One region of the Kitasatospora sp. NPDC024654 genome, then DNA from elsewhere that is predicted to be linked to it. Evidence: predicted binding sites of a transcription regulator. Region 1 holds the regulator's gene; the other holds the start of a gene.
What was found. The regulator HrcA, encoded in region 1, represses chaperone genes, less so after heat shock. The targets are predictions, from matches to a motif close to TTNGCACTCNGNNNNNCNGAGTGCNAA.
Positions count from the first base shown of each region.

Region 2: groES (co-chaperone GroES) is a predicted target of HrcA. The motif match lies at 10,416-10,442, and genes of this name have one in related genera.

Region 1 is NZ_JBVHLF010000012.1:56,944-72,399, reverse strand. Features, by position in the region: gene ACZ38L_RS10190 (S41 family peptidase) at 1-840, opposite strand, end outside; gene ACZ38L_RS10185 (16S rRNA (uracil(1498)-N(3))-methyltransferase) at 917-1,666, opposite strand; gene dnaJ (molecular chaperone DnaJ) at 1,752-2,894, opposite strand; gene hrcA (heat-inducible transcriptional repressor HrcA) at 2,976-4,139, opposite strand; gene htpX (zinc metalloprotease HtpX) at 4,451-5,380, shown strand; gene pspAB (PspA-associated protein PspAB) at 5,415-5,999, shown strand; gene ACZ38L_RS10160 (DUF3097 domain-containing protein) at 6,052-6,885, shown strand; gene hemW (radical SAM family heme chaperone HemW) at 6,892-8,121, opposite strand; gene ACZ38L_RS10150 (AMP-dependent synthetase/ligase) at 8,180-10,093, opposite strand; gene ACZ38L_RS10145 (ABC transporter ATP-binding protein) at 10,297-12,030, shown strand; gene ACZ38L_RS10140 (ABC transporter ATP-binding protein) at 12,102-14,000, shown strand; gene ACZ38L_RS10135 (NAD(P)/FAD-dependent oxidoreductase) at 14,221-15,291, shown strand; gene lepA (translation elongation factor 4) at 15,404-15,456, opposite strand, start outside.
Region 2 is NZ_JBVHLF010000003.1:37,198-52,653, forward strand. Features, by position in the region: gene ACZ38L_RS02620 (NAD(P)H-hydrate dehydratase) at 3-1,640, shown strand; gene alr (alanine racemase) at 1,646-2,827, shown strand; gene ACZ38L_RS02630 (alpha/beta fold hydrolase) at 2,824-4,047, shown strand; gene tsaE (tRNA (adenosine(37)-N6)-threonylcarbamoyltransferase complex ATPase subunit type 1 TsaE) at 4,145-4,657, shown strand; gene ACZ38L_RS02640 (hypothetical protein) at 4,776-4,991, shown strand; gene ACZ38L_RS02645 (hypothetical protein) at 4,937-5,518, opposite strand; gene tsaB (tRNA (adenosine(37)-N6)-threonylcarbamoyltransferase complex dimerization subunit type 1 TsaB) at 5,649-6,302, shown strand; gene rimI (ribosomal protein S18-alanine N-acetyltransferase) at 6,335-6,844, shown strand; gene tsaD (tRNA (adenosine(37)-N6)-threonylcarbamoyltransferase complex transferase subunit TsaD) at 6,837-7,940, shown strand; gene ACZ38L_RS02665 (hypothetical protein) at 7,952-8,194, shown strand; gene ACZ38L_RS02670 (polysaccharide deacetylase family protein) at 8,290-9,141, shown strand; gene ACZ38L_RS02675 (class I SAM-dependent methyltransferase) at 9,144-10,352, opposite strand; gene groES (co-chaperone GroES) at 10,586-10,891, shown strand; gene groL (chaperonin GroEL) at 11,006-12,634, shown strand; gene ACZ38L_RS02690 (LysR family transcriptional regulator) at 12,768-13,766, shown strand; gene ACZ38L_RS02695 (WhiB family transcriptional regulator) at 13,841-14,155, opposite strand; gene ACZ38L_RS02700 (response regulator transcription factor) at 14,700-15,311, shown strand.

The sequences.
Region 1 (15,456 bases):
CAGCCGGCGCGGGGTCGCGGCGTCGAGGTCGTCCAGGATCCACAGGTCGCCGGCGCTGTGCCAGACCACCCGGGTGCCGTCGGTGGCGGCGTTGCGGGCGTAGAAGCCGTCCGCCCGCGCATGGGCGCGCAGGTCGGAGCCGTCGGGGAGGCTGGAGTAGAGCCGGCCGGTGCCCTCGTGGTCGGAGAGGAAGGCGATCCTCGCTCCTCGGTGGGGCCCGTCGCCGAGCCAGAGCGGGGAGTCCAGGTTGCCGTCCAGCTCGGCGTGCAGGCGGACGAACCCTCCCCCACCCGGGCTGCCGATCCAGAGCTTCCCGGCGGTGCCACCGCGATAGCGCTTCCAGTGCGCGGGCTCCCGGCTGAAGGCGGAGAGCAGCAGCACGCGGTCGCCATCGGGCTCGAAGGCCAGCCCGCCGACCGGACCGTACGGCAGCCGGCGCGGCTCGCCGCCGTCCAGCGGGACGGCGTGGGCCCAGGTCCGGCGGGGGGTGGCCTGCCCGGCGGAGGTGATCGCCACCGGCTCGCCCTGCGGGGTCCAACCGCGCACCAGGCCCTGACCGGCGGAGCCCCAGTGGGTGAGCCGCTCGGCCGGGCCGCCGTCCACCGGCGCGGTGTACACCTCGGCCGAGCCGTCCCGGTACGAGGTCCAGGCGAGCCGGCGGCCGTCCGGCGAGAAGCGCGGGTGGGCGACCGGGAAGCGGTCGGCGGTCACCCGCCAGGCCCGGCCGCCATCGAGGGGGGCGAGCCAGACGTCGTCCTCGGCGACGAAGGCCAGCAGGTCGCCGTGGAGGTGCGGGTGGCGCAGGTAGGCGCCGGCGGAGGTGCTCACGGGTTCCGTCACGGCGTCAGGGTATGCGCGACGGCCGCGGCCCGGAGGGCTTTCTTTGACAGCGAACGACGGGTGGGGCGGCTCGGGCTCAGGACCAGCGGCCGGTGCGACCCAGCAGCAGCGCGCCGGCGGCCACCCCCGCGGTGGAGGTGCGCAGCACGGACGGGCCCAGCCGGTACGGCCGGGCGCCCGCCTCGGCGAAGGCGGCCAGCTCCTCGGGGGCGACCCCGCCCTCCGGCCCGACCACCAGCACCAGGTCGCCGCCGCCGGGCAGCTCGGCGGTGGCCAGCGGCTCGGCGCCCTCCTCGTGCAGCACCGCGGCGAAGGCCGCCGCGGCCACCAGCGGGCCGAGCTGTCGGGTGGTCATCGGCTCGCGCACCTCGGGGAAGCGCAGCCGGCGCGCCTGCTTGCCCGCCTCGCGCGCGGTGGACCGCCACTTGGCCAGTGCCTTCGCGCCGCGGTCGCCCTTCCACTGGGTGATGCAGCGGGAGGCCGACCACGGGATCACCACGTCCACCCCGACCTCGGTCATGGTCTCCACCGCCAGCTCGCCCCGGTCGCCCTTGGGCAGCGCCTGCACGACGACGATCCGCGGGCTCGGCCCCGGTTCCGCGCGCAGCACGTCGAGCGTGACGTCCAGCGCGTCCTTGCCGTGCACCACGCTGACCGTACCGTCGCCGCCGAGGCCCAGGCCGTCGGTCAGGGTGACCGCCTCGCCGGCGGTCAGCCGCTTGACGGCGGCGGCGTGCCGGCCCTCGGCGCCGTCCAGCCGGACCACCGTGCCGGGGGTCGCGGCGGCGAGCCGGGCGGTGTCGACGACGAAGACGGGCGCGGTCATGGGCGTTCCTGGAAGTGGGTTCTCTGGGGGAGAAGCCGGGGCAGCCGGCCGACGACGGGTCGGCCGGCCATCCCGGTCAAGCGGTTCAGCGGCCGTTGAACGCGTCCTTCAGGCGCGAGAAAAGCCCCTGCTGGCCGGGCGCGAAGTGGCCGGAGGGCCGCTCCTCGCCGCGCATCACCGCGAGCCGGCGCAGCAGCTCCTCCTGCTCGACGTCGAGCTTGGTGGGCGTCTGCACCTCGACATGCACTATCAGGTCGCCCCGGCCGCCGCCGCGCAGGTGGGTGACGCCCCGCCCGTGCAGCGGGATCGACTGGCCGGACTGGGTGCCGGGCCGGATGTCGACCTCCTCCAGGCCGTCCAGGGTCTGCAGCGGCACCTGGGTGCCGAGTGCCGCGGCGGTCATCGGGATGGTCACCGTGCAGTGCAGGTCGTCGCCGCGGCGCTGGAAGACCGCGTGGTTGGTCTCGGCGATCTCGACGTAGAGGTCGCCGGCCGGGCCGCCGCCGGGGCCGACCTCGCCCTCGCCGGCCAGCTGGATCCGGGTGCCGTTGTCCACACCGGCCGGGATCTTGACGGTGAGCGTGCGGCGGGCGCGCACCCGGCCGTCGCCGGCGCACTCGGGGCACGGGGTCGGCACGACCGTGCCGAAGCCCTGGCACTGCGGGCAGGGGCGGGAGGTCATGACCTGGCCCAGGAAGGACCGGGTGACCTGGGAGACCTCGCCCTTGCCGCGGCACATGTCACAGGTCTGCGCGGAGGTGCCGGGGGCCGCGCCCTCGCCGCTGCAGGTGGTGCAGGTGACCGCGGTGTCGACCTGGAGTTCCTTGGTGGTGCCGAAGGCGGCCTCCTCCAGGGTGATCTCCAGCCGGATCATGGCGTCCTGGCCGCGCCGGGTGCGCGAGCGCGGGCCGCGCTGGCCCGAGGCGGCGCCGAAGAAGGCGTCCATGATGTCGGAGAAGCCGAAGCCGGCCGCGCCGGCGCCGAAGCCGCCCGCGCCGCCCCCGCCGTTCGGCGAGAGCGGGTCGCCGCCGAGGTCGTAGACCTGCCGCTTGGCGGGGTCGGAGAGCACCTCGTAGGCGGCGTTGATCTCCTTGAACCGCTCCTGCGTCTTCGGGTCCGGGTTGACGTCCGGGTGCAGTTCGCGTGCGAGGCGCCGGAACGCCTTCTTGATCTCGTCCTGCCCCGCATCCCGTCGGACGCCGAGTACCGCGTAGTAGTCCGTGGCCACCAAATGCTCCGCTTGTTCCGCCTGTAGAAGTGCTTGCGACTGGTCTCGGCCACCTGCCGGATCCGGCAGGTGGGTGCTTCTCTACGACTCGGCCAGGATCTGGCCCACGTACCGTGCCACCGCTCGCACCGCCCCCATTGTGCCCGGATAGTCCATCCGGGTCGGGCCGATCACACCCAGTTTCGCCACGCTCTCGTCGCCCGAACCGTAACCGACCGAGACGATGGAGGTGGAATTCAGGCCCTCGTAGTCGTTCTCCCGGCCGATCCGGACGGTCATCCCGGCGTCCGCCGTCTCACCCAGCAGACGGAGCAGGACGACCTGCTCCTCCAGGGCCTCCAGCACCGGCTGGATGGTCAGCGGGAAGTCGTGGCCGAACCTGGTCAGGTTGGCGGTGCCGGCCAGCATGATCCGCTCCTCATTCTGCTCCACCAGGGATTCGAAGAGGGTCGAGAGCACGGTGGTGACGGTCGGCCGGTCGGCCGGTTCGAAGGAGGCCGGGAGGTCCTCGACCAGCGCCGGCACGTCCGGGAAGCGGCAGCCGGCGGCTCGGGCGTTCAGCCGGGCCCGCAGGTCGGCCAGGGTGGTCTCACGGACCGGGCCCGGGCAGTCGACCACCCGCTGCTCGACCCGGCCGGTGTCGGTGATCAGCACCAGCATCACCTTGGTCGGGGCGATCAGCACCAGCTCGACGTGCCGGACCGTGGACCGGCTCAGCGACGGGTACTGCACCACCGCGACCTGACGGGTCAGCTGGGCGAGCAGCCGGACGGTGCGGGCCACCACGTCGTCGAGGTCCACCGCGCCGTCCAGGAAGTGCCGGATCGCCCGGCGCTCGGGCGCGCTCATCGGCTTGACCTCGGCCAGCCGGTCGACGAAGAGCCGGTAGCCCTTGTCGGTCGGGATCCGGCCCGCGCTGGTGTGCGGCTGCTGGATGTAGCCGTCCTCCTCCAGCGTGGCCATGTCGTTGCGGACCGTGGCCGGGGAGACGCCCAGGTTGTGCCGCTCGACCAGGGCCTTGGAGCCGACCGGCTCCTCGGTGCCCACGTAGTCCTGCACAATGGCCCGCAGCACGGCGAGCTTGCGCTCGTCCAGCGGACGGATGTCGCCGTGCGACTCGACCAGCCCACGCGGGGTGATCGGGGGCCTGGCGCCGGACGGACGTGCGGCCCTCGCGGCCGACGGGCCGTCGGACGCCGACTCGCGCCCGGTCGGTCGGGAGCCGGACTCGGGTTCGTCGAACATGGCACGCACCTCCCTCTTCGCGCGTTGTCCTGGTGCCAGGCCTTGCGGTGTCGGTTGATCGCTCTGGCACTCTGCTCAGCAGAGTGCCAGAACGGTACCTGCCAGTGTAAGGCCCGGGTCCGACAGCAGGAACGCCCTGGCCCGGGATGCCACGCGGATCACGTCGCGTCCGGCCGGTGCGCCCGCCCCGTGGCGGGGCCCGGACCGGGCGCGACGCGCGAGCGCGGAAGCCCCGGCAGGGGTGGTGCCTGCGACCGGACGAAGTGGCAGCATCGATAGCGTTTCTAGACGGAAAGATCTGAGGAGCAACCATGTCGGCGTCTGGCCCCCACACCCGCTTCGCGCCCGACCGTGGTCTGACCGGGCGGATGGTCACCACCATGTTCCTGATCGGGCTGCTGTACGTCGGTTTCACCGGGGTGCTGATCGTGCTGCTGCGGGGGGCCTGGCCACTCGTGGTGCTGCTCGCCGGCGGACTGTTCGTGGCGCAGTTCTGGTTCAGTGACAAGATCACCGAGCGGGCCATGGGCGCCCACGAGGTCACCCCCGAGCAGTACCCACAGCTGCACGGCACCATTGACCGGCTCTGCGCACTGGCCGACATGCCCAAGCCCCGGGTCGCGGTCGCCAACAACGACATGCCCAACGCCTTCGCCACCGGCCGCAACCCGCAGAACTCGGTGGTCTGCGTCACCACCGGCCTGCTGCGCCGGCTGGAGCCGGAGGAGCTGGAGGGCGTGCTCGCCCACGAGTTGTCGCACGTCGCCCACCGGGACGTCGCGGTGATGACGGTGGCCGGCTTCCTCGGCGTGCTGGCCGGCGCGATCACCCGGATCGCGCTCTACAGCGGGATGATGAGCGGCGGCAACAACCGGAACAACAACAACGACAACTCCGCCGCGATCGCGATGATCCTCATCCCGCTGGTGTCGATGGTGGTCTACGCGATCAGCTTCCTGCTCACCCGGCTGCTCTCCCGCTACCGCGAGCTGGCCGCCGACCGGGCCGCCGCCCAGCTCACCGGCCGGCCCAGCGCGCTGGCCTCGGCGCTCACCAAGGTGACCGGCCAGATCGCCGCGATTCCGACCCAGGACCTGCGCAAGGCGCAGCCGTACAACGCCTTCTACTTCGCCCCCGCGCTGAGCGCCCGGGAGGCGGCCAGCCAGCTGATGTCCACTCACCCGAGCCTGGAGCAGCGTCTGGAGCAGCTGGCCAAGATCTCGGCCGAGCTGGGACGCTGAGCCCCCCTGAGAACGACCTGAGGAAGGAACGACCGTGGGTTTCCTGGATGCGCTGCTCGGCCGGAGCAAGCCGGTCCGACCGGACCTCGACCAGCTCTTCGGCGTGCCGTCCGCGGCCCTGACCCTGGAGGCCGCCGTCGGCTTCAAACCGACCGGGCGCGGGTCGGTCTGCTTCGCCGCCGTCGAGGGCGGGGCGTTCGGCGAGGTCGAGCGGCAGGTGCGGGCGCTGCTGGACGCCGACACCGGCTCGGGCGGGGTGCCGGTCGAGGCCAGCCAGGACGACTACGGGTACTCCTGGCTGCTCGCCCGGCACGCCCCGGAGGAGCTGCCGGAGCTGGTCAACGACCTGCACGCGGTCAACAGCGAGCTGGAGGCGAACGGCTTCGGGCCGCAGCTGCTCTGCTCGCTGGTGGGCTTCCGCAACGAGGCCGGGCAGTCGCTGGCGCTGGTGTACCTGTACAAGCGCGGCACGTTCTACCCCTTCGCCCCGATGCCGGGTGGCGGGGAGCGCCGCAACAGCCCGCTGGAGCTGCAGGTGAAGGCGATGCTGGGGAACGACCTGCGGGTGGAGTCCGACCTCAGCCGCTGGTTCCCGGTCTGGGGCGCGCCGGGTCTGTGAGCCGGCGCCGGGCGGGCCGGAGTGAGCGTCAGGCTGCCTATAGTCGCTGGTTATGCGGAGCACTCAGTACGGACCCGACCTCACCCCGCCCTGGAAGCGACAGCGGCCCGCGCCGGAGGTGGCCGCCGAGCGCGACCTCGTGGTGGAGGAGGCGGCCACCGGCTTCTGCGGCGCGGTGGTGCGCTGCGAGAAGACCGCCGAGGGGGTGACCGTCACCCTGGAGGACCGGTTCGGCAAGCACCGGGTCTTCCCGCTGGTCCCGCGCGGCTTCCTGCTGGACGGCCAGCCGGTGACCCTGGTGCGGCCCGGCCGGGCGGCGCCGGGCCCGCACCGCCCGGCCCGGACCGCCTCCGGCTCGCTGGCGGTGCCGGGCGCCCGGGCCCGGGTGGCCCGCGAGTCGCGGATCTACGTCGAGGGACGGCACGACGCCGAGCTGGTCGAGCGGGTCTGGGGCGACGACCTGCGGATCGAGGGCGTCGTGGTGGAGTATCTGGAGGGGATCGACGACCTGCCGGCCATCGTCACCGACTTCGCCCCGGGCGGCGGGCGGCGGCTCGGCGTGCTGGTCGACCACCTGCTGCCCGGCACCAAGGAGCAGCGGATCGCCGCGGCGGTGACCGGTGAGGCCGTGCTCGTGGTCGGCCACCCGTTCGTCGACGTGTGGGAGGCGGTCAAACCGGCCAGCGTGGGCATCGCCAGCTGGCCGCGGGTACCGCACGGCGAGTCGTGGAAAGAGGGGATCTGCCGGCGGCTGGGCTGGCCGGTGGACACCCCGGGCGCCTGGAAGCGGATCCTCTCCTCGGTGAACTCCTTCCGCGACCTCGAGCCCGAGCTGCTGGGCAAGGTGGAGGAGTTGATCGACTTCGTCACCCAGCCGGGCAGCTGAGCGCGGTCAGTCGACCAGGTCGCGAACGACGGCGTCGGCGAGCAGCCGGCCGCGCAGGGTCAGCGCGGCCCGGCCGGCCGCGAAGGCCTCGGCGGCCAGCAGACCGTCCGCCAGGGCCTGCTCGGCGGCCCTGCGGCCGGCCGGGGCGAGCAGGTCGAGCGGGCAGCCCTCGACCAGCCGCAGCTCCAGCAGGATCCGTTCCACCCGGCGGTCCTCGGCGGCCAGCACCTCGCGACCCAGCCCCGGCGTGCGGCCCTCGGCGAGCGCCTGCGCGTAGGCCGCGGGGTGCTTGGCATTCCACCATCGCACGCCCCCGACGTGACTATGTGCGCCCGGCCCGGCGCCCCACCAGTCGGCGCCGGTCCAGTAGAGCTCGTTGTGCCGGCAGCGGCCCGCCGGCGTGGTGGCCCAGTTGGAGACCTCGTACCAGGCGTAGCCGGCCGCCGCGAGCGCCTGCTCGGCGATCAGGTAGCGGTCGGCGTGCACGTCGTCGTCGACCATCGGCAGCTCGCCGCGCTTGATCCGGGCGGCCAGCCTGGTGCCGTCCTCGACGATCAGCGAGTAGGCGGAGACGTGGTCCGGGCCGGCGCCGATCGCGGCGTCCAGCGAGGCCCGCCAGTCGTCGTCGGACTCCCCCGGCGTGCCGTAGATCAGGTCCAGGTTGACGTGCTCGAAGCCGGCGGCGCGGGCCTCGGCGACGCAGGCCTCCGGCCGGCCGGGGGTGTGGTGCCGGTCCAGCAGCGCGAGCACGTGCGGGCGGGCGCTCTGCATGCCGAACGAGATCCGGTTGAAGCCGCCCTCGCGCAGCTCGGCCAGGTACGCCGGGTCGACCGACTCCGGGTTGGCCTCGGTGGTCACCTCGGCGTCCGGCGCCAGGCCGAACTCGTCGCGGATCGCCGTCAGCGCGGAGACCAGGTCACGGGCCGGCAGCAGGGTGGGCGTGCCGCCGCCGAGGAAGACCGTGCGGACCGGGAGCTCGGCCTCGCCCAGCACCCGGCGGGCCAGCCGGATCTCGGCGACCAGGTTCTGCGCGTAGGTCTCCTGCGAGGCCACCGCGCCCGAGGAGCGCAGCTCGGTGGCGGTGTAGGTGTTGAAGTCGCAGTACCCGCAGCGGGTCGCGCAGTACGGCACGTGGAGGTAGAAACCGAACGGGCGCTCGCCGATTCCGGCCAGGGCGTGGGCGGGCAGCGAGCCGTCGGACGGCACGGGTTCGCCGTCGGGGAGTGCGGAGGGCATGCCCCCATTGTCCGGTACGACCGGGCGGACTCGGCCGGCCGTACCGAACGGGCGGGACTCAGGCCTCGTTGGCGCCCGCGTACATCTCGGTGACCGCGTCGGCGTAGGTGCGCTCCACCACCGGCCGCTTGATCTTGAGGCTCGGGGTCAGCTCGCCGTGCTCGACGTCCAGGTCGCGCGGGAGCAGGGTGAACTTCTTGATCGTCTGCCAGCGCTGCAGCTCACCGTTGAGCCGCTGCACGTAGCCCTCGATCAGGGTGCGCACCTCGGGCGCCGCGCAGACCTCCGCGTACGTCCTGCCCGGCAACCCCTTCTCCGCCGCCCAGGGCATGATCGCCGTCTCGTCCAGCGAGATCAGCGCGGTGCAGTAGTTGCGGCCGTTGCCGATCACCAGGATGTTGCTGACGAACGGGCAGAGCGCCTTGAACTTGCCCTCGACCTCGCTGGGCGCCACGTACTTGCCGCCGGAGGTCTTGAACATGTCCTTCTTGCGGTCGGTGATCCGCAGGTAGCCGCCCTCGGTGAGCTCGCCGACGTCGCCGGTGTGGAACCAACCGTCCGGCTCCAGCACCTCGGCGGTCTGCTCCGGCAGCTCGTGGTAGCCGCGCATCACGCCCGGTCCGCGCAGCAGGATCTCGCCGTCCTCGGCGATCCGCACCTCGGTGCCCGGCAGCGGCACGCCGACCGTGCCGATCCGGACGTCCTCGGCCGGGTTGACCGCGGAACCGGCGCTGGTCTCGGTGAGCCCGTAGCCCTCCAGGATCGGCACCCCGGCCCCGAGGAAGAAGTAGCCGATCTCCGGCGCCAGCGCCGCGCTGCCGGAGACCGAGCCGCGCAGCCGGCCGCCGAACGCGGCCCGGATCTTGGCATAGACCAGCTTGTCGGCGATGGTGTGCTGGAGCCCGAGCCCGAACGGCACGCTGTCCCGGCCGGTGGCGATCCGGTTCTCCTGGCTGACCCGGGCGTGCTGCCGGGCCACCTTCGCCGCCCAGAGGAAGATCTTGTACTTGGCGCCGCCCTCAGTCCGGGCCCTGCCGGCGATGCCGTTGTAGACCTTCTCGAAGATCCGCGGGGCGGAGGCCATCAGGGTGGGGCGGACCACCGGCAGGTTGTGGATGATCCGGTCCACCCGACCGTCCACCGCCATCACGTGGCCGGTGGCGATCTGGCCGCAGATCAGGGTCTTGCCGAACACGTGCGACAGCGGCAGCCACATGAACTGCACGTCGTCCGAGCGCAGCATCCCGCTCTCCTGCTGGGCCACCCCCTCGTAGGCCCAGCAGTCGTGCACCAGGCGGACGCCCTTGGGCCGGCCGGTGGTGCCGGAGGTGTAGATCAGGGTGGCCAGCTGCTCGCGGTCGAGCGCCTCGACCGCGCGCTCCACCGCGTCCGGGTGCTCCTTGAGGTGGCCGGCGCCGCGCTCCTCCAGCTCGGCCAGGGTGAGCACCTCCAGACCGGCCGCCGCGGGCCGCTCGGCCGGCGCGTCGAACAGCACGACGTGCGCCAGGGCCGGCAGCCGGTCGCGCTCGGCGATCGCCTTGTCGAGCTGCTTGGCGTTCTCCGCGAAGAGCACCTTGCTGCCGGAGTTGCCGAGGATGAAGGCGGTCTCGTCGGCGTTGGTGCTCGGGTAGACGGTCGTGGTGGCCGCGCCGGCGCACATGTTGCCGAGGTCGGCGAGGATCCACTCGATCCGGGTCGAGGAGGCGATGGCGACCCGGTCCTCGGCCTCCACGCCCAGTGCCATCAGGCCGGCCGCGATGTTCCGCACCCTGACGGCCGTCTGCGCCCAGGTCATCGACCGCCACTGCTCGGCGCCCGGGGCGCCGTCGGCGGCGTGCTCGTCGACCGGAACCGGGTACCGGTACGCCTCGGTGTCAGGGGTGGCCTCTACCCTGCTGAAGAACAGATGCGCTACTGAGGCCGGGCGCCCGGCGATCGTGTCAGTACCGATCAGGGACTGCGCTGAACTCAACGAGACCTCCGGGGGACCAGGTGGCCGAGGGTGGATGCCGAGCGGGTGTGGGGGTGGTCCGCCCGACAGACTTGTTAACTCGCTGGTAACAAGGGCTGACGACAGCCTAGGGGTTATCGGGCCACCGGCGTAAGACCACCGGCGCAAGAGGTTCACCCAGAATGAGCTTGCGCACACCTCCTGCCGACAACGAGAGTTTCCGAGTGCTCATCCGACTCCTCAGGGCCCACTTGGCGCCCTACTCCAAACCCATCTCGCTGCTGGTACTGCTCCAGCTCATCTCCACCATCGCCGCGCTCTACCTGCCCACGCTCAACGCCGACATCATCGACGACGGCGTGGTCAAGGGCGACACCTCGTACATCCTGCGGACCGGCGGGGTGATGATCGGGGTCACCCTGGTCCAGGCGCTCTGCTCGATCGGCGCCGTCTTCTTCGGCGCGCGCACCGCGATGGCGCTCGGCCGGGACATCCGCACCTCGGTCTTCGACCAGGTGCAGAGCTTCTCCTCGAGGGAGCTCGGCCGGTTCGGCGCGCCCTCGCTGATCACCCGCACCACCAATGACGTCCAGCAGGTGCAGATGCTGGTCCTGATGACGTTCACGCTCATGGTCGCCGCACCGATCATGTGCGTGGGTGGCATCATCATGGCGCTCAACCAGGACGTCGAGCTCTCCTCGCTGCTGATCGTCGCGGTGCCGCTGCTCGGCCTCCTGGTGACGCTGCTGATCCGCCGGCTGCGCCCGCAGTTCCGTAGCATGCAGACCAAGATCGACACTGTCAACCGCATCCTGCGCGAGCAGATCAGCGGGATCCGGGTGATCCGGGCCTTCGTCAAGGACGGCCACGAGCAGCGCCGGTTCGACACCGCCAACACCGACCTGACCGGCACCTCGCTGCGGGTCGGCCAGCTGCTGGCGCTGATGTTCCCGACCGTGATGCTGGTGGTGAACTGCTCCAGCGTCGCCGTGCTCTGGTTCGGCGCGCACCGGATCGACAGCGGTGGGATGCAGGTCGGCGCGCTGACCGCCTTCCTGTCCTACCTGATGCAGATCCTGATGAGCGTCATGATGGCCACCTTCATGTTCATGATGGTGCCGCGCGCCGAGGTGTGCGCCGAGCGCATCGTGGAGGTGCTGGACACCGAGTCCAGCGTCGTCCCGCCGCACGCGCCGGTCACCGAACTGCGGGCACACGGCCACCTGGACCTGCGCGGCGTCGAGTTCCGCTACCCGGGCGCCGAGGCCCCGGTGCTGCGCGGGATCGACATCGCCGCCCGGCCCGGCGAGACCACCGCCGTGATCGGCAGCACCGGCAGCGGCAAGAGCACCCTGCTCGGGCTGATACCGCGGCTGTTCGACGCCACCGACGGCGAGGTGCTGGTCAACGGCGTGGACGTGCGCGAGCTCGACCCGGCCAAGCTGGCCGAGTCGGTCGGCCTGGTGCCGCAGAAGCCGTACCTGTTCTCCGGCACGGTGGCCAGCAACCTGCGCTACGGCCGGCCCGACGCCACCGACGAGGAGCTCTGGCACGCGCTGGAGACCGCCCAGGCGAAGGACTTCGTGTCGCGCCTGGAGGGTGGCCTGGAGGCCCCGATCGCGCAGGGCGGCAGCAACGTCTCCGGCGGCCAGCGGCAGCGCCTGGCGATCGCCCGGGCGCTGGTCCGCAAGCCCCAGATCTACCTCTTCGACGACTCCTTCTCGGCCCTCGACTACGCCACCGACGCGCGGCTGCGCAAGGCGCTGGCCCGGGAGACCGCGGACGCCACCGTGGTGATCGTCGCGCAGCGGGTGAGCACCATCCGGGACGCCGACCGGATCCTGGTGCTGGACGAGGGGTCCGTGGTCGGCAGCGGAACGCACCACGAGCTGATGGCCGACAACCCGACGTACCGGGAGATCGTGCTCTCCCAGCTCACCGAGCAGGAGGCGGCGTGACCACCCCGCAGAAGTCCGGCGGCTCGCAGGAGGCGGCCGCCCGCCGCGGCCCGGCCGGCCCGGGCCGCTTCATGGGCGGCCAGGGGACCGAGAAGTCGATGGACTTCAAGGGCTCCGCCAAGCGGCTGCTGAACCGACTGCGCCCGGAGCGGGCGGCCCTGGCCGGAGTGTTCGGGCTGGGCACGCTCAGCGTGGGCTGCGCCGTGATCGGGCCCAAGGTGCTCGGCAACGCGACCGACCTGATCTTCGCCGGCGTGGTGGGCCGCGAGATGCCGGCCGGCCTGACCCAGGCCCAGGTGATCCAGAATCTGCGGGCGCAGGGCAAGGGCGGCATCGCCGACGTGCTCGGCTCCGTGCACTTCACCCCTGGCCACGGCATCGACTTCAACGCCATCGGCAGCGTGCTGCTCTGGGTGCTGGTGATCTACCTGGCCTCGGCCGGCTTCGCCACCCTGCAGGGCCGGCTCGCCGCCGGGGCGATCAACCGGACCGTCAACCGGCTGCGCACCGACGTCGACGCCAAGCTCTCCCGACTGCCGTTGAGCTACTTCGACAAGCAGCCGCGCGGCGAGGTGCTCAGCCGGGTCACCAACGACATCGACAACATCGGCCAGTCGATGCAGCAGACCATGGGCCAGGTGGTGAACTCGTTGCTCACCATCATCGGCGTGCTGGTGATGATGTTCTGGATCTCCTGGCTGCTGGCGCTGATCGCGCTGGTCTCGGTGCCGCTCTCGGTGATCGTCGCGACCCGGGTCGGCAAGAAGGCGCAGCCGCAGTTCAGCGCCCAGTGGAAGACCACCGGCGCGCTGAACGGGCACATCGAGGAGATGTACACCGGCCACGCGCTGGTCAAGGTCTTCGGCCGGCAGCGCGAGGCCGCCGAGATCTTCCGCCGGCAGAACGAGGCGCTCTACGCCTCGTCGTTCAAGGCCCAGTTCATCTCGGGCATCATCCAGCCCGCGATGATGTTCATCGGCAACCTGAACTACGTGGCGGTCGCGGTGGTCGGCGGTCTGCGGGTGGCCAGCGGCGCGCTGTCCATCGGTGACGTGCAGGCCTTCATCCAGTACTCCCGGCAGTTCAGCCAGCCGCTCACCCAGGTGGCCTCGATGGCCAACCTGGTGCAGTCCGGCGTCGCCTCGGCGGAGCGGGTCTTCGAGCTGCTGGACGCCGAGGAGCAGTCCGCCGAGCCGGAGCGGCCCGAGCGGCCGGCCGAGCTTCGCGGGCTGGTCGCCTTCGAGGACGTGGCGTTCCGCTACGAGCCGGAGAAGCCGCTGATCGAGGGCCTCTCGCTGAAGGTCGAGCCGGGGAACACGGTGGCGATCGTCGGCCCGACCGGCGCCGGCAAGACTACCCTCGTCAACCTGCTGATGCGGTTCTACGAGGTCACCGGCGGCCGGATCACCCTGGACGGGGTGGACATCGCGGCGATGTCGCGCGAGGAGCTGCGCTCCGGGATCGGCATGGTGCTCCAGGACACCTGGCTGTTCGGCGGCAGCATCGCCGAGAACATCGCCTACGGCTCCGAGAACGCCACCCGCGAGCAGGTGATCGAGGCGGCCAAGGCAGCGCACGTGGACCGCTTCGTGCGCACCCTGCCGGACGGCTACGACACGGTGATCGACGACGAGGGCACCGGGGTCAGCGCGGGCGAGAAGCAGCTGGTCACCATCGCCCGGGCGTTCCTCGCCCAGCCCAGCATCCTGGTGCTGGACGAGGCGACCAGCTCGGTCGACACCCGGACCGAGGTGCTGATCCAGCGGGCCATGGCCACCCTGCGCACCGGCCGGACCAGCTTCGTGATCGCCCACCGGCTCTCCACCATCCGGGACGCCGACGTGATCCTGGTGATGGAGAACGGCTCGATCGTCGAGCAGGGCACGCACGACGACCTGATCGCCTCGGAGGGCGCCTACGCGCGGCTCTACCAGGCTCAGTTCGCCCAGGCCGTCGCGGAGACGGACTGACCCGTCCGGCGGCCGGGTGCGGGAGGTCGGACCGGCCGACCTCCCGCGCCCGGCCGTTGGCGTATCCGCCCGCCTGTCCTTCCGCCCGATGAGGTGCCCTCTGGTGATGCCGCCTCTGATGACCCGCCCTCCGGCGATGTGATCGGAGTCACTGTCACATCCCGGCCGGCTGCCCGGTCCCCACTTCGAACACGCCCACGGCGCACGGAGTGAGGACGACATGACCGAGGAACAGCAGATCGTGGTGGTCGGAGCGGGCTACGCGGGACTGACCGCGGCCGGCGGTGCGGGCCGCCGGCACCCGGTGACCCTGGTCGCCCCGGAGACCCGCTTCCTGCAGCGGATCCGCCAGCACGAGACCGCCGCCGGCCACCCCGAGCAGCGGCCGACCATCGAGGGGCTGCTGCGCGGCCGGCGGGTGACCCACCTGCCGGCCCGGGTGACCCGGCTGGACCTGGCCGGCCGCAAGGTCTTCCTGGACTCCGGCCAGGCGGTCGGCTACGACACCCTGGTGTACGCGCTGGGCAGCCGGACCGCCTGGCACGGCGTCCCCGGTGCCGCTGAGCACGCCTACCCGATGGAACGGGCGGCCGAGCTGCGCGACCGGCTGCGCGGTGCGGACCGGACGGGCTCGGTGGCGGTGGTCGGCGGCGGGTCGACCGGGATCGAGCTGGCGGCCGAGCTCGCCGAGGCGTTCCCCGAGTGCCGGGTGCGGATCGTCGCGGCCGGGCAGGTCGGCGGCTGGCTCTCGGACAGGGGGCGGGCGCACATCCTGCGGACCCTGGACCAGCTCGGGGTGCGTGTACACACACAGGCCAGAGTGACCGAGGTCGGCCCGGACGGGCTGCGCACCACGGCCGGGCCGATCCCGGCCGACGTGGTGGCCTGGGCGGCCTCGATGGAGCCGCCGGCGCTGGCCGCCGAGGCCGGGCTGGCGGTCGCCGCCGACGGACGCGCCCTGGTGGACGGGCACCTGCGGTCGGTCTCCCACCCGGAGGTCCTGGTGGCCGGCGACGCGGCCGCGGTCACCGTGCCCGGCACCGGCACGCTGCGGATGGGCTGCGCGACCGCCCTGCCGATGGGTCAGTACCTCGGCCGGGTGCTGGCCGGCCGGACCGACCGGCCGTTCGCGTTCCGCTACGCCGGCCAGTGCCTGAGCCTGGGCCGCCGGGACGGGCTGGCGCAGCTGACCCACGGCGACGACTCGATGCGGCCCAGCGTGCTCACCGGCGGTGCCGGACGGCTGACGAAGGCGGCCATCCTCTCGTACGTCGCCCGCACGCTGCGCTGAACGGAGAAGTCCGGGGCGGAGAAGTCCGGGGCGCGGAGGACAGGGACGGACAGCCCGAGGGCCCCGGGACGGCTGCGGCTGCCCCGGGGCCCTCGGCCCGTTCCGGTGGGTACTACTTCTTGTCCTTCGGAGCTTCCGCGTCCGTCGACAGCGCGGCGATGAAGG
Region 2 (15,456 bases), on a different contig from region 1:
GTATGCGTGAGGCACACACCGTCGAAGAGGTTCGCGCCGCCGAGGCGCTGTTGGCCGGGCAGCCGCTGATGGACCGCGCGGTGGCCGGTCTCGCCGCCAGCTGCGCCCGGTTGCTGACGGAGCGACGCGGCCGGGTCTACGGGAGCCGGGTGCTGGTGCTGGCCGGCAGCGGGGACAACGGCGGGGACGCGCTCTTCGCCGGTGCCCGGCTGGCCCGGCGCGGAGCCGCCGTCAGCGCCGTGCTGCTCAGCCCCGACAAGGCGCACCCGGCGGCGCTGGCCGCGCTGCGGGCCACCGGCAGTCAGGTGACCACTGATCAGGAAGTCGGCCTGGCCGACTTCCGCCGCGCCGATCTCATTCTCGACGGCATCGTCGGCATCGGCGGGCGCGGCGGCCTGCGCCCCGCGGCGCAGCCCTACGCGTCCGCCGGACGGACCGGGCTGCTGGTCGCGGTGGACCTGCCGAGCGGGGTGGACGCCGACACCGGAGAGGTCCCGGGCGCGGCGCTGCGGGCCGACCTGACGGTGACCATGGGGACGTACAAGCCCGGGCTGCTGGTGGACCCGGGCGCGGGCTACGCCGGGGTGGTGCAGCTCGTCCCGATCGGGATGACCGCGCCGCCGGCCGCCGTCCAGGCACTGCAGCACGCCGATGTGGCCGCGCTGCTGCCACGGCCCGGCGCGGAGAGCGACAAGTACCGGCGCGGTGTGCTCGGGCTGCTCGCGGGTTCCGAACGCTACCCGGGCGCGGCCCTGCTCGCGGTGGCCGGCGCGCTGCACGGCGGCGCCGGCGCCGTCCGCTACCAGGGCCGGCCGGGTGAGGAGGTGGTGCGGCACCACCCCGAGGTGCTGCTGACCCCCGGCCGGGTGCAGGCCTGGGTGGTCGGCCCGGGCTCCGGCGACGACGCCCCCGGCGCGCTGACCGACGTGCTGGCCTCCGAGGTGCCGGTCCTGGTGGACGCGGACGGGCTGACCGAGCTGGCCCGGCGCGGACCCGGCACGCTGGTCGGCCGCAGCGCGCCGACCCTGCTCACCCCGCACACCGGCGAGGCGGCCCGGCTGCTGGGCGGCGCGGTGACCGCGGAGCAGGTCGCGGCGGCCCGGCTGCGGTACGCCCGCGAGCTGGCCGCCCGTTACGGCGCGACGGTGCTGCTGAAGGGCTCGACCACGGTGGTGGCCCGCCCGGACGGGGCCGTCCGGGTGAACTCGACCGGCACCGGCTGGCTCGCCACCGCGGGCAGCGGGGACGTGCTCGCCGGCCTGGCCGGCGCGCTGCTGGCGGCCGGCCTGGACCCCTGGGACGCCGCACCGGCCGCCGCCCACCTGCACGGACTGGCCGGTCGGCTGGCCGCGGCGGGCGAGAGCGCTGGCCAGCCGGGCCGGGCCGCGCCCGTCCGGCACCGTCCGGCCCTGTCACCGGGCGGCGGCGTCGGGGTCTTCGCCGGCTCGGGTCCGGTCCGCCGCCTGGTCACCGACCCGTGGGAACCGGAGCGGAGCGGCGAGCAGTCCTACCCGCCGAGCGCGCCGCCGTGGGGCGGTGCCCCCATCACGGCCGGCGAGGTCGCCGCGGCGCTGCCCGCCGCCTGGCGCGGAGTGGTCGAGGGTGGTGGGAGGCGAAGCACCGCAGGTCTGGGAGACTGATCGGGATGACGACTGCGAACACTGCCACCGTCCTGCTCACCGAGGGCCGACGCGCCGAGGCGACCATTGACCTGGCCGCGCTCCGCGGCAACCTGGCCGCGCTCCGCGAGCGGGTCTCCGGCGCTGCCGTGATGGCCGTGGTGAAGGCCGACGGCTACGGCCACGGCGGGATCCGCTGTGCGCTGGAGGCGGTGGCCGCGGGCGTCCGCTGGCTCGGCACCGCCACTCCCGAGGAGGCGCTGGCGCTGCGCGCGGCCGGCATCGGCCCGGACCAGGCGCGCGTACTCTGCTGGCTGTGGACGCCGGGCGGCCCGTTCGCCGAGGCGCTGCGGGCCGGCGTGGACGTCTCGGTCAGCGGCCGGTGGGCACTGGACGAGCTGCTGGCCGCGGTGCGGGCCACCGGGGTACCCGGCCGGATCCACCTCAAGGCGGACACCGGGCTGGGCCGCAACGGCTGCCAGCCGCACGACTGGCCCGAGTTGGTGGACGCCGCGCTGCGCGCGCAGGCCGCCGGGATGGTCGAGGTGGTCGGCGTCTGGTCGCACTTCGCCGCCGCCGACGAGCCCGGCCACCCGTCCATCCGGCAGCAGCAGGACGCCTTCGCGGCCGCGCTGGAGTACGCGGAGCGGGCCGGGGCCCGGCCCGAGGTGCGGCACATCGCCAACTCGCCGGCCACCCTGCTGCTCCCCGAGACGCACTACGACCTGGTCCGCACCGGTCTGGCCATGTACGGGGTGTCGCCGGTCCCCGAGGTGGGCGCGCCGGCCGACTTCGGGCTGCGCCCGGTGATGTCGCTCAGTGCCCGGCTCGCGCTGGTCAAGACCGTCCCCGGCGGACACGGCGTCAGCTACGGCCACCACTACACCACCCCGGGCCCGACCACCCTCGGGCTGGTCCCGGTCGGCTACGCGGACGGCCTGCCCCGGCACGCCAGCGACGCCGGTCCGGTGCTGGTCGGTGGCAAGTGGCGGACGGCCGCCGGCCGGATCGCGATGGACCAGTTCGTGGTGGACCTCGGCGGCGACACCCCCGGGATCGGCGAGGAGGTGCTGCTCTTCGGCACCGGCGAGCAGGGCGAGCCGACCGCGGAGGACTGGGCCCGGGCGGCCGGCACGATCGCGTACGAGATCGTCACCCGGATCGGCCCGCGGGTCCCGCGCCGCTACGTCGGCGGGGCCACCGGATGACCGAGCCGGCCGACGCGGTCGGCGGCAACCCGGTCCGGGCGCTCGCCCGGGCGGCCGAGCAGGCCACCAGCGGGGTGAGCCGGGCCGGGCTGATCGGCATCTCGCTCGGTGTCCTGGCCGCGGGTGCCGCCGCCGGGGTGGCCATCGAACGGCTGACGGTCGGTCGGGCCACCCGCCGCGCGGCCCGCGCCGCGCTGGACGCGGAGGCGCCGTTCGGTTCGCTGCGCGGCCGGGCCCGGACCGTTCCGGCGCCCGACGGCACCGGCCTGTACGTCGAGGTCGACGAGCCGGGGCAGGACGGTTCGGAGTCGGCCACGGCCGCGCCGCTGACCGTGGTCTTCTGCCACGGCTACTGCCTCAACCAGGACTCCTGGCACTTCCAGCGCGCCGCGTTCCGGGCGGCCGGCCTTCGGCTGGTCTTCTGGGACCAGCGCAGCCACGGCCGCTCCGAGCGCTCCCGCTCCCACCTCGCGGGCGAGCCGGCCAGCATCGACCAGCTGGGCGCCGACCTCAAGGCGGTGCTGGACGCGGTGGCGCCGACCGGGCCGCTGGTGCTGGTGGGCCACTCGATGGGCGGCATGACCGTGATGGCGCTGGCCGCCCAACACCCCGAGCTGTTCCGGGCCGACCCGGGCGGCCGGGTGTTGGGGGTCGCGCTGCTCGGCACCCTGGCGGGTGGCTGGGACGCGGCGACCTTCGGACTGCCGCCGGCCGGGGCGCGGCTCTGGCGGCGGGTCGGGCCGGGAGTGGTGAAGCTGCTGGGCAGCCAGACCGGCCTGGTGGAGGCGGCCCGGCGGGTCGGCTCGGACTTCGCCGGGGTGCTCTACCGCCGGTTCTCGTTCGGCTCCGAGGCCGTCGATCCGGCGGTGGTCCGGTTCGCCGAGCAGCTGCTGGACAGCACGCCGATCGACGTGGTCGCGGAGTTCTACCCGGTCTTCGCCGGGCACGAGAAGACCGCCGCGCTGCGGGCGCTGGCCGGCCTGCCGGCGCTGGTGCTGGCCGGGACGAAGGACCTGCTCACCCCGCCCGTCTACAGCGAGGCGATCGCCCGCGAGCTGCCGGGAGCCGGGCTGGTGGTGCTGCCCGACACCGGCCACCTGGTGATGCTGGAAGCGCCCGAACGGGTGAACGGCGAGCTGGCCGCGCTGCTCCGGCGGGCCGCCGAGCGGGCGGCCCTCCCGGTTCCACCGGCCGTCCGCGACCTGCCGAACGGCGACTGACCGTCGCCCGTCCCGTCCTCGCCCGGACGGGTCGACGTTCCACGCCCCCGATGTGGCACCGTTGGGCTCGGACCGACCGATCCCGGACAGAGGAACCATGGGCGCGTACACGACTCTCACCGTCCCCACCGCCGAGCGGATGAACCGGTTGGGCGGCCGGCTGGCGGGGCTGTTGCGCCCCGGCGACCTGGTGCTGCTCTCCGGCGAGCTCGGCGCCGGCAAGACCACGCTGACCCGTGGCCTGGGGGAGGGACTGGGCGTGCGCGGCCCGGTCACCTCGCCGACCTTCGTGATCGCCCGGGTGCACCCCTCGCTGGTCGGTGGCCCGGCCCTGGTGCACGTGGACGCCTACCGGCTCGGCGGCGGGCTGGACGAGATGGAGGACCTCGACCTGGACGTCTCGCTGCCGGAGTCGGTGGTGGTGGTCGAGTGGGGTGAGGGCAAGGTCGAGCAGCTCGCCGAGGAGCGGCTGGAGGTGCGGATCGAGCGGGCCGTCGGGGACGACGCGAGCGACTCGGCCGAGGATGCCGGCGACCCCCGCCGGGTCACCCTGACCGGGCTGGGCAGCCGCTGGGACGGGGTGGACCTGGCCGCGCTGGACCGCGACTGAGGTGCGGTTCACCCCTGGGTGCGGTTTCCCGACAGCGTGTCGGCAAGATGTTGCGGCCGGAGCGGTGCGCGTGATGGGATGGTCTTTGCAGTTAGGTGTGCCTAACTAGGGAGGCGCCATGTCGAGCACCGCCAGCTCCGAAGAGACCGTCAAGCGCGGTCCCGAGCCGACTGCCGGTGTCGGCATGCGCGAACTGCTGGCCGCCAACGCGGCGGCCGCCGCGGTCTGCACCCCGCCGAAGCCGGCCCCGGCCCAGCAGGGGAAGGCCGAGGCGAAGGCTCAGGGGACGACGGTGACCCGGGTGCCGGTCGGGGCGAAGTCCCAGAGCGACTGAGCGTCCTGCCGGGTCTCCCGGATGCCGCCGGTCCTGGCCGTCGGGTCGGCGGCCGGGGTCGAGCCGTCCACGGCCGCGCTGAAGCCGATCACCACGCCGCCCAGCTGGGTGAACCGGACCACGTGTTCGACCTGCCGGCCGTCGCCGCCGGTGGTCTCCGCCGACCGGCTGAACACCGCGTAGGTCCCCGGGGCCGGGTCCACCGAGCCGCGCTGGACCGTGAAGGCGGCCTGGACCTGTGGGTTCTTCTTCGGGTCGACCAGCCACACGGCCTTCGAACTCACCGAGTAGACCACCCGGCGCCCGGTGCCCGAGCCGGCCGGCAGCGCGGGGACGGCGGCCGGGGAGGCGGCGGCGCCGGGGGAGGGGGTGGCCGAGTCCGGTGCGAGGTTGCTCACCCGGCTCTGCGCCTGGTCGGTGACGGCCCGGTTCTGCGCGCCGTCCGCCTGCGCGGCGAGCAGGCCGACCACGCCGAGCGCGCCCAGGGTCAGCCCGGTGACCACGACTCCAGGACCCGTCCTTGCCATGAGTGCTCCCGCCATCCGTAGGGCCGTCGGGCTCATCGTGCCAGGTTCCCCGGCCCGTTCCCCGCCGTCGGGAACGTGTGTTCCGTACCGGGACAAAAGGTCGACCCGGCCGACCCTCTAACCTGGACCCGTGCTGCTGCTCGCGTTCGACACCGCTACCCCCGCCGTCACCGCCGCCGTCCACGACGGCACGGCCGTCCTGGCGCAGACCTTCCAGATCGATGCCCGGCGCCACGGCGAACTGCTGCTGCCCGCGATCGGCCGGGTGCTCGCCGAGGCCGGGGTGGACAAGCGCCGGCTGACCGCGCTGGCGGTCGGCGTCGGCCCGGGCCCGTACACCGGGCTGCGGGTCGGCCTGGTCTCCGCCGCCGCGCTCGGCCACGCGCTCGGCCTGCCGGTGCACGGCGTCTGCACGCTGGACGCGATCGCCCACCAGGCCCGGGCCGAGGGTGTGACCGGCCCGTTCACGGTCGCCACCGACGCCCGGCGCAAGGAGGTCTACTGGGCCTCGTACGACGCCGAGGGGCGCCGCGTCGAGGGTCCGGCGGTGGACCGCCCGGGCGAGCTGGCCGTCCGGCCGGGTGCGGTCGGGGCCGGCGCGCTGCTCTACCCCGGGACCTTCCCGGAGGCGCGCGGCCCGGAGCACGTCTCGGCCGGCGCGTTGGCCGACTTCGCGGTCACCGAGCTGGCCGCCGGCCGCGAGCTGCTGCCGCCCCGCCCGCTCTACCTGCGCCGGCCCGACGCCCAGGTGCCGGCCGGCTACAAGGCGGTGCTCCCGGCGTGACCGCGGTGAGCCCGCCCACCGCGCTGCGCCCGATGCGCTGGTGGGACATCGAGCCGCTGATGGCCCTGGAGCGGCGGCTCTTCCCGGAGGACGCCTGGTCCCCGGGCATGTTCTGGTCCGAACTCGCCGAGGCCCATCCGGGCGGCAGCCGGTACTACACGGTCGCCACCGATCCGGCCGGCCGGATCGTCGGCTACGCCGGCCTGATGGCGATCGGCGTCGAGAGCGACGTGCAGACCATCGCCGTCGACGAGACCCACCAGGGCCGTGGCCTCGGCGCGCTGCTGCTGGCCGACCTGGTAGCCGAGTCGGCCCGGCGCGGCTGCGCGGAGCTGTTGCTGGAGGTCCGGATCGACAACATCCGGGCCCAGCGGCTCTACGAGCGGTTCGGCTTCGAACCGATCGGCATCCGGCGCGGCTACTACCAGCCGGCGAACGTGGACGCCCTGGTGATGCGCCTCGACCACCCCGACCCGAACCGGCACGACCTGAAGCCGGACGACCTTGAGCAGCCCGACACGAAGGAAACCCCGCATGGCTGACGAACCGCTCGTCCTGGGCATCGAGACCTCCTGCGACGAGACCGGCGTCGGCATCGTGCGCGGCACCACGCTGCTGGCCGACGCGGTGGCGTCCAGCGTCAACGACCACGCGCGCTTCGGCGGGGTCGTCCCGGAGATCGCGAGCCGGGCGCACCTGGAGGCGATGGTCCCGACCATCCAGCGGGCCCTGGACACCGCGGGGATCAAGGGCAGCGACCTGGACGGCATCGCCGTCACGGCCGGCCCCGGCCTGGCCGGCGCGCTGCTGGTCGGCGTCTCGGCGGCCAAGGCGTACGCCTGGGCGCTGGACAAGCCGTTGTACGGGGTCAACCACCTCGCCTCGCACATCTGCGTGGACCAGCTGGAGCACGGCCGGCTGCCCGAGCCGACGATGGCGCTGCTGGTCTCCGGAGGCCACTCCTCGCTGCTGATGACCACCGACATCACCAGCGACGTCCGCCCGCTCGGCGCGACCATCGACGACGCGGCCGGCGAGGCCTTCGACAAGGTGGCCCGGGTGCTCGGGCTGGGCTTCCCCGGTGGCCCGGTGGTGGACCGGATGGCCCGCGAGGGCGACCCGAAGGCGATCGCCTTCCCGCGCGGGCTGACCGGGCCGCGCGACCCGGAGTACGACTTCTCCTTCTCCGGTCTGAAGACCGCGGTGGCGCGCTGGGTGGAGGCGAGGCGCCGGGCCGGTGAGCCGGTGCCGGTGGCGGACGTGGCGGCCTCGTTCCAGGAGGCGGTCACCGACGTGCTGACCCGCAAGGCGATCAGGGCCTGCCGGGACAACGACGTCGACCACCTGATGATCGGCGGTGGGGTCGCGGCCAACTCCCGACTGCGGGCGATGGCCGAACAGCGCTGCGAGAAGGCCGGCATCCGGCTGCGGGTGCCGCGCCCGGGCCTGTGCACGGACAACGGCGCGATGGTGGCCGCGCTGGGCGCCGAGATGGTCCGCCGGGACCGCTCGCCCTCCGCGATCGAGCTCTCGGCCGACTCCTCGCTCCCGGTCACCGAGGTGTCGGTACCCGCGGTCTCCGATCCGCACGGGGACGTGCACGGCCAGGCCTACCGCGAGTTGGGCGGCGGGGCATGACCCTGGCGGCGATGTGGGAGGCCAGGGCGGCGGACGGCCGCGGCGCCGAGCTGCTGGCCTGGGCCGAGGCGACGGCGCTGGCGGCGCTGGCCGGCGCCGAGCGGGCCGAGCTGTTCAGCGCTCCGGGCGAGCGGGTGCTGCTGATCGGCTGGTGGCCCGAGGGCGTGGAGCCGGGCGCGGTGCCGGAGCCGCCGGCCGGGCTGCTGGCCCGGCCACCGCATCGCTGGTCCTTCACAAGTGAGAAAATCGTATAAGCGCGGTAGCGTTCCTCCCCAGAATCTGTTCGAAACAGGGGCTTGGGGAGCACGTGGTGGCGAGGCGGGGCGGGAGCCGGCGAAAGGTTTCTGCGGTGGGGGCGCTGGCGGTCCTCGCGGCAGTGAGCGGCTGTGGCGGCAGTGGTGGGGGCAGGACGAGCACCGGCGCCGCGCCGACCCCGGCCCCGTCCGCCGCGCCGTCCGGTCCGGCCGCCCCGGCCTCGGGCACGCCCACCGTGGCCGCTGCCGCGGCCTGGGCGAAGTGGAACCTCCAGCCGCTGCCGCCGGCCCCGGCCGCCCCGGTGGACAAGCCGGTCAAGCTGACCGCCGCCGGTCCGGTTCCGGTGATCAGCTCGATCCCCACCACCGACAAGGTGGTCTTCGTGACCCTGGACGACGGCGCGGAGAAGGACCCGAAGTTCGTCGAGATGATGAACGACCTGAAGGTCCCGGTCACCATGTTCCTGATGGACGACGCCATCAGGAACGACTACGGCTACTTCAAGCCGCTCCAGGCGCTCGGCAACCACGTCCAGAACCACACGCTGCACCACCCGGCGATGAGCACCAAGTCGCTCGCCCAGCAGAAGGCCGAGGTCTGCGGCGACCAGCAGGTGCTCACCCAGCAGTACGGCAGCGCGCCGTTCCTGTTCCGCCCGCCGTACGGCGACGGCGCGCACAGCGCCAACCTCAACACCGCCGTGCAGCAGTGCGGCCCGCGCGCCGTCGTGCTCTGGCAGGAGACCATGCAGATACACGACATGCAGTACCAGACGGGGGACCACAGGCTGAAGCCCGGCGACATCATCCTGGCGCACTTCCGCGGTCCGCAGGACCTCAAGGGCGAGACGATGACCCAGATGTTCGGCGAGCTGCTCAGCCGGATCCAGGAGCAGGGCTTCGCCGTGGCCCGCCTGGAGGACTACATACAGGCTCCCGCCGGCTGAACTCAGCCGCGCGCCGGCTGACCCAGCATCATCAGCGGCCCGTGGTCGGTCCGGCTGAGGATCACGGTCAGCTCGTTCGGCCCGCTCGGCCGCAGCTGCCGGCGCAGCTCCTCCGGGGTGATCCCGACCCCGCGCTTCTTGATCACGACCGTCCCGACGCCGCGCTCGCGCAGCAGTGCCTTGAGCCGCTTGACCTGGAACGGCAACACGTCGGTCAGCTCGAACGCGTGGGCATAGGGGGTGGGCACCAGCCGGTCGGAGGTCAGGTAGGCGATCCGCGGGTCGATCAGGGTGCCGCCCACCAGCTCGGCCACCTCGGCCACCAGGTGGGCGCGGATCACCGCGCCGTCCGGCTCGTAGAGGTACTGGCGGACCTGCCCGGCCGCCGGCCAGCGCCCGCCGCCGGGCAGCACCGGCGGGTCGGGCAGCCGGCCGCCGGTCAGGGTGTGCCCGCCGGGCAGCAGGGTGGCCCGGTGCGGCCGGTCGGCGCCGACGTCGGTGCCGAACCAGAGCACCGCCTCCTTGACGTCGCCGTGGTCGGAGACCCACTCCGCCTCGGCGTCCTCGGGCACCGCCTCGTGCGGGATGCCCGGCGCCACCTTGAGCGCGCCGAACCGGGCCGCCCGCCCGGCGCCGACCGCCCAGCTGAGCGGCGGCGCGTACGCCTCGGGGTCGAACACCCGGCCGTGCGAGGTGCGCCGGGCCGGGTCGGTGAAGACCGCGTCGAAGCCGGTCAGGTCGGTCTCGGTGACGTCGGCGCAGCGCACCTCGATCAGCTCGGCGAGGCCCAGCGCGGCGGCGTTCGCGGCGGCCACCGCGCAGGTCAGCGGGTCCCGGTCGACGGCGACCACGGAGATCCCGGCCCGGGCCAGGGCGATCGCGTCGCCCCCGATGCCGGCGCACAGGTCGGCCAGCCGGCGCACCCCGAGCGCCGCGAACCGGCCGGCCCGCCACTCGGCGACGCTGCGCCGGGTGGACTGCTCGACACCGTTGGGGGTGAAGTACATCCGTTCGGCGTCCACGCCGAACTTGGCCGCCGCCCGCTGCCGCAGCGCGGCCTGCCCGAGCGCCGCGGTGACCAGCTCCGCCGGGTGGTCACGGCGCAGCCGGGTGGCCAACGCCAGCTCCTGCCCGGGCGCGTAGTCGCGCAGTTCGGCCAGCAGCAGCTGGCCCTGGTCGGTGAGCAGGCGCTCGAAGTTCTCGGTCTCCACCCGGTCATTGTCCCGGTTCCGGTCCCGCGCCGAGCGGCCCGGCGAAAGACGTCGGGCGCGCCGTTGGCACTCTGGTTGACTGAGTGCTAACCGCCGCCTATGGTCGTTCCTGGCACTCCCCCCAGGGGGAGTGCTAACGCGACTGAACCGGTCTGACCCCCGCGACGGCAGACCGCAGACGTCGCCCACCTACCTGTTAGACAACCCCGTAATCTCCGAAGGGGAGCTCGGACGTGACCACCAGCAGCAAGGTTGCCATCAAGCCGCTTGAGGACCGCATCGTGGTCCAGCCGCTCGACGCCGAGACCACCACGGCCTCCGGCCTGGTTATCCCGGACACCGCCAAGGAGAAGCCCCAGGAGGGCGTCGTCCTGGCCGTCGGCCCGGGCCGCTTCGAGGACGGCCAGCGTCTGCCGCTCGACGTCGCCGTCGGCGACGTCGTCCTGTACTCGAAGTACGGCGGCACCGAGGTGAAGTACCAGGGCGACGAGTACCTCGTCCTCTCGGCTCGCGACGTTCTCGCCATCATCGAGAAGTAAGCAAGCCCCGGCGGGCTGACGGTCCGCCACCTCGCCCCGCCCCGGGACCCGTGACAGGGGCCCGGGGCGCGGTTGTTGGTCCACGTGACGCAGATATCCCGAGGAAACGGAATCATGGCGAAGATCCTGCAGTTCGACGAGGACGCCCGCCGCTCGCTGGAGCGCGGTGTCAACAAGCTGGCCGACACCGTCAAGGTGACCATCGGTCCCAAGGGCCGCAACGTCGTCATCGACAAGAAGTTCGGCGCCCCGACCATCACCAACGACGGTGTCACCATCGCCCGTGAGGTCGAGCTCGACGACCCGTACGAGAACCTCGGCGCGCAGCTCGTCAAGGAGGTCGCCACCAAGACCAACGACGTCGCGGGTGACGGCACCACCACCGCCACCGTGCTGGCCCAGGCCCTGGTCAACGAGGGTCTGCGGAACGTCGCCGCCGGCGCCGGCCCGGCCGCCCTGAAGAAGGGCATCGACAAGGCCGTCGCCGCCGTCACCGAGCACCTGCTCTCGGTCGCCCGCGAGATCGAGGGCAAGGACGACGTCGCCGCCGTCGCTTCCCTCTCCGCCCAGGACCCGCAGGTCGGCGAGCTGATCGCGGAGGCGATCGACAAGGTCGGCAAGGACGGCGTGATCACCGTCGAGGAGTCCAACACCTTCGGTGTGGAGCTGGACTTCACCGAGGGCATGCAGTTCGACAAGGGCTACCTGTCGCCGTACTTCGTCACCGACCAGGAGCGCCAGGAGGCGGTCCTGGAGGACCCGTACATCCTGATCAACCAGGGCAAGATCTCCTCGATCCAGGAGCTGCTCCCGCTGCTGGAGAAGATCCTGCAGGGCGGTGCCTCCAAGCCGCTGCTGATCATCGCCGAGGACGTGGACGGCGAGGCGCTCTCCACCCTCGTGGTGAACAAGATCCGTGGCACCTTCAACGCGGTGGCCGTCAAGGCCCCGGGCTTCGGTGACCGCCGCAAGGCCATCCTCGGCGACCTGGCCACCCTGACCGGTGCCACCGTCATCTCCGAGGAGGTCGGCCTCAAGCTCGACCAGGCCGGCCTGGACGTGCTCGGCACCGCCCGCCGGGTCACCATCACCAAGGACGAGACCACGGTCGTCGACGGCGCCGGCGCGGCCGACGAGGTCGCCGGCCGGGTGGCCCAGATCAAGGCCGAGATCGCCAACACCGACTCGGACTGGGACCGCGAGAAGCTGCAGGAGCGCCTGGCCAAGCTGGCCGGCGGGGTCTGCGTGATCAAGGTCGGCGCGGCCACCGAGGTCGAGCTCAAGGAGCGCAAGCACCGCCTGGAGGACGCCATCTCGGCGACCCGCGCCGCGGTCGAGGAGGGCATCGTCGCCGGTGGTGGCGCCTCCCTGGTGCACGCCGCCAAGGTGCTGGACGGCGGCCTGGGCCTGGACGGCGACGAGGCGACCGGTGTCGCGGTCGTCCGCAAGGCGCTGGCCGAGCCGCTGCGCTGGATCGCCCAGAACGCCGGCCTGGAGGGCTACGTCATCACCTCCAAGGTCGCCGAGCTGGAGGCCGGCCAGGGCTACAACGCCGCCACCGGTGAGTACGGCGACCTGGTGAAGGCCGGCGTCATCGACCCGGTCAAGGTCACCCGCTCCGCGCTGGAGAACGCCGCCTCGATCGCCTCCCTGCTGCTCACCACCGAGACCCTGGTGGTGGAGAAGAAGGAGGAGGAGGCCGAGGCCGGCCACTCGCACGGCGGCCACGGCCACTCGCACTGACGCGAGCCGGTACCGGTACCGCACCGAGGCCCGGCCGCTCCCGCACCGCGGGGGTGGCCGGGCCTCGGCCGTTTCCCGGCCTCGGGATCCGGCGGCGTTTTGCCCCGGCCGGGCTAGGGCCTATAACGGACGCATGATCGAGGCTCGCCATCTCCGGGTCCTGCGCGCCGTCGCCCGGACCGGCTCCTTCTCCGCCGCCGCGCGCGAGCTGGGCTGCACCCAGCCGGCCGTCAGCCAGCAGATGAAGGCGCTGGAGAAGGCGGTCGAGCTGCCGCTGGTGGTCCGCGCGGGCCGCGGGATGCAGCTGAGCGAGGCCGGCGAGGTGCTGCTCAAGCACGCCACCGGGATCCTGGCCGGGCTGAGCGCGGCCGAGGAGGAGGTCGCCGCGATCGCCGGGCTGCGGGCCGGGCGGGTGCGGCTGGTCTCGTTCCCGACCGCGAGTTCCACCCTGGTGCCGCCCGCTGTCGCCCAGCTGCGGGGCGCCCATCCGGGGGTGCGCGTGTCGCTGGTGGAGGCCGAGCCGCCGGAGTCGCTGGCGATGCTGCGCGGCGGCGAGTGCGAGGTCGCGCTGGCCTTCCGCTACTCGGACGGCGCGGCTCCGCCGGCCGTGCCCGCTCACGGCGGCACCCGGGCGGCCCGGGCCGAGGCGGTGCTGGCGGCGGCCGAGACGGCGGCCGCGGGCGACTGGTCCGACCTGGTGGTGCGCCCGCTGCTTGACGATCCGTTGGTGGGGCTGCTGCCGGTCGGGCACCGGCTCGCGGAGCGTACCGAGGGGCAGCCGGTGAAGCTGGCCGAGCTGGCCGGGGAGCAGTGGATCGCGGGCTGTCCGCAGTGCCGCGGGCACCTGGTGGAGCTCTGCGCCGGAGCCGGGTTCGAGCCCCGGATCGACTTCGCGACCGACGACTACCCGGCGGTGGTGGGCCTGGTGGCGGCCGGCCTGGGGGTGGCGGTGCTGCCGGGGCTGGCGCTGACGGCGGTGCGGTACGACGGGGTGGCGGCGGTGCCGGTGCACGCCGTGCCCGGCGGGCCCGCGGTGCGACAGGTGGTCGCGCTCACCCTGCCGGATCTGGCCGAGGTGCCGGCCGTGGCGCTCATGCTCGACCGGCTCGCCTCGGTGGCGGCCGGTCGTTGAGCCGGTTCGCCGGGTGGCGGCCCGGGCGTGCTTGATGCGCCGCACCACGGAGGCGCACTGAAGAAACGTTTCTGCTACTGACGGACGCTCAACGGCACTTCGACCAGCCGGTTGCGCGAGCGGCCCTGCAGTTCCTCGCGCTCGTCCTCGGTCAGTCCTCCCCAGACGCCGTACGGCTCGCGGACCGCCAGCGCGTGGGCGGCGCACTCGGTACGGACCGGACAGCGCATGCAGACCTCCTTGGCGCTCTGCTCGCGTGAGCTGCGGGCGGCGCCGCGTTCCCCCTCGGGGTGGAAGAAGAGCGAGCTGTCCACGCCGCGACAGGCGGCGGAGAGCTGCCAGTCCCACAGATCCGCGTTGGGGCCGGGGAGTCGGGAGAAATCTGCCATGGCTCATTCCCTTCGGTGAAGGCGTCCGTTCGGCGAGGCTTCGAGGTGTCGGGATGGACACCTGGAAATATGACTTACGGCGACCCACGGGACAAGTCACCCACAGAGTTGCACATCAGTCAATGATCGTACAAAAGCTATTAAAACGGACGATCGGGGCATGAGAATCGGCGGGCGGTGGCGTGGCAATCGGGTGGCCCGGAGTGTCGGCGCGCCCGGGTTCGAGGCTGTCCGTGGCCGTGCTCCGGCGTGCGCGGCCGGTGACCGGCGCGCGCCATGAGCACAAAAGAGCGGTGTCTGCCCCGCGATGCGGCTGATCGGTAATGGGACGGCCACGTACAGTGGTGGATATGGCCCTGAGGCCCGTAACTCATTCGAGTGACGGTCGTTGGAAGCGTGGAGGCGGTTGGCGGGTGCCGGACGCCCAGGGTGATCGTCGGGTGACCGGCGGTCCGAACGGGGTCGGCGCCGAAGAGGCCGTGTCGGAGAGATTCGTACCAGCCAGGAGGCTCAACGTGACGCGGATCAGCTGCGGAGGACGGTCATGACATCCGTTCTCGTTTGCGACGATTCACCGCTCGCCCGGGAGGCGCTGCGCCGGGCGGTCGCGACCGTCCCCGGTGTGGACCGGGTGACCACAGCGACAAACGGTGAGGAGGTCCTCCGCCGCTGGGTGGCCGATCGCTCGGATCTCGTCCTGATGGACGTCCGGATGCCCGGGCTCGGCGGGGTCGAGACGGTCCGCCGGCTACTGTCGGCCGACCCCGGAGCCCGCATCATCATGCTCACCGTCGCGGAGGACCTCGACGGGGTGGCCCTCGCGGTGGCCGCCGGCGCCCGCGGCTACCTGCACAAGGACGCCTCGCGGGCCGAGCTGCGGGCCACCGTGACCCAGGCGCTGGCCGACCCGACCTGGCGCCTGGCGCCACGTCGGCTGCGCAGCCCGGACATGGGCGCCGCGCCCACCCTGACCGCGCGTGAGATCCAGGTGCTGGAGGGCATGAGCCACGGGCGCAGCAACGCGGAGATCGGCCGCGAGCTCTTCCTCTCCGAGGACACCGTGAAGACCCACGCCCGGCGGCTCTTCAAGAAGCTCGGCGCCTCGGACCGCGCCCACGCGGTCGCGCTCGGCTTCCGCTGGGGCCTGGTCCGCTGAGCCCGTCCGCCGGCCCGGTGGCGCGCTCCGCCCTCCTCGCAACGGAGGGCGGGGCGCGCCCGGATATAGGCCGCCGGGCCCCGGAGGCTGCACCATGGAGGGGTGGAGCATCTCGGGGAGCAGCGGACAGGCACTGCGGCGGATC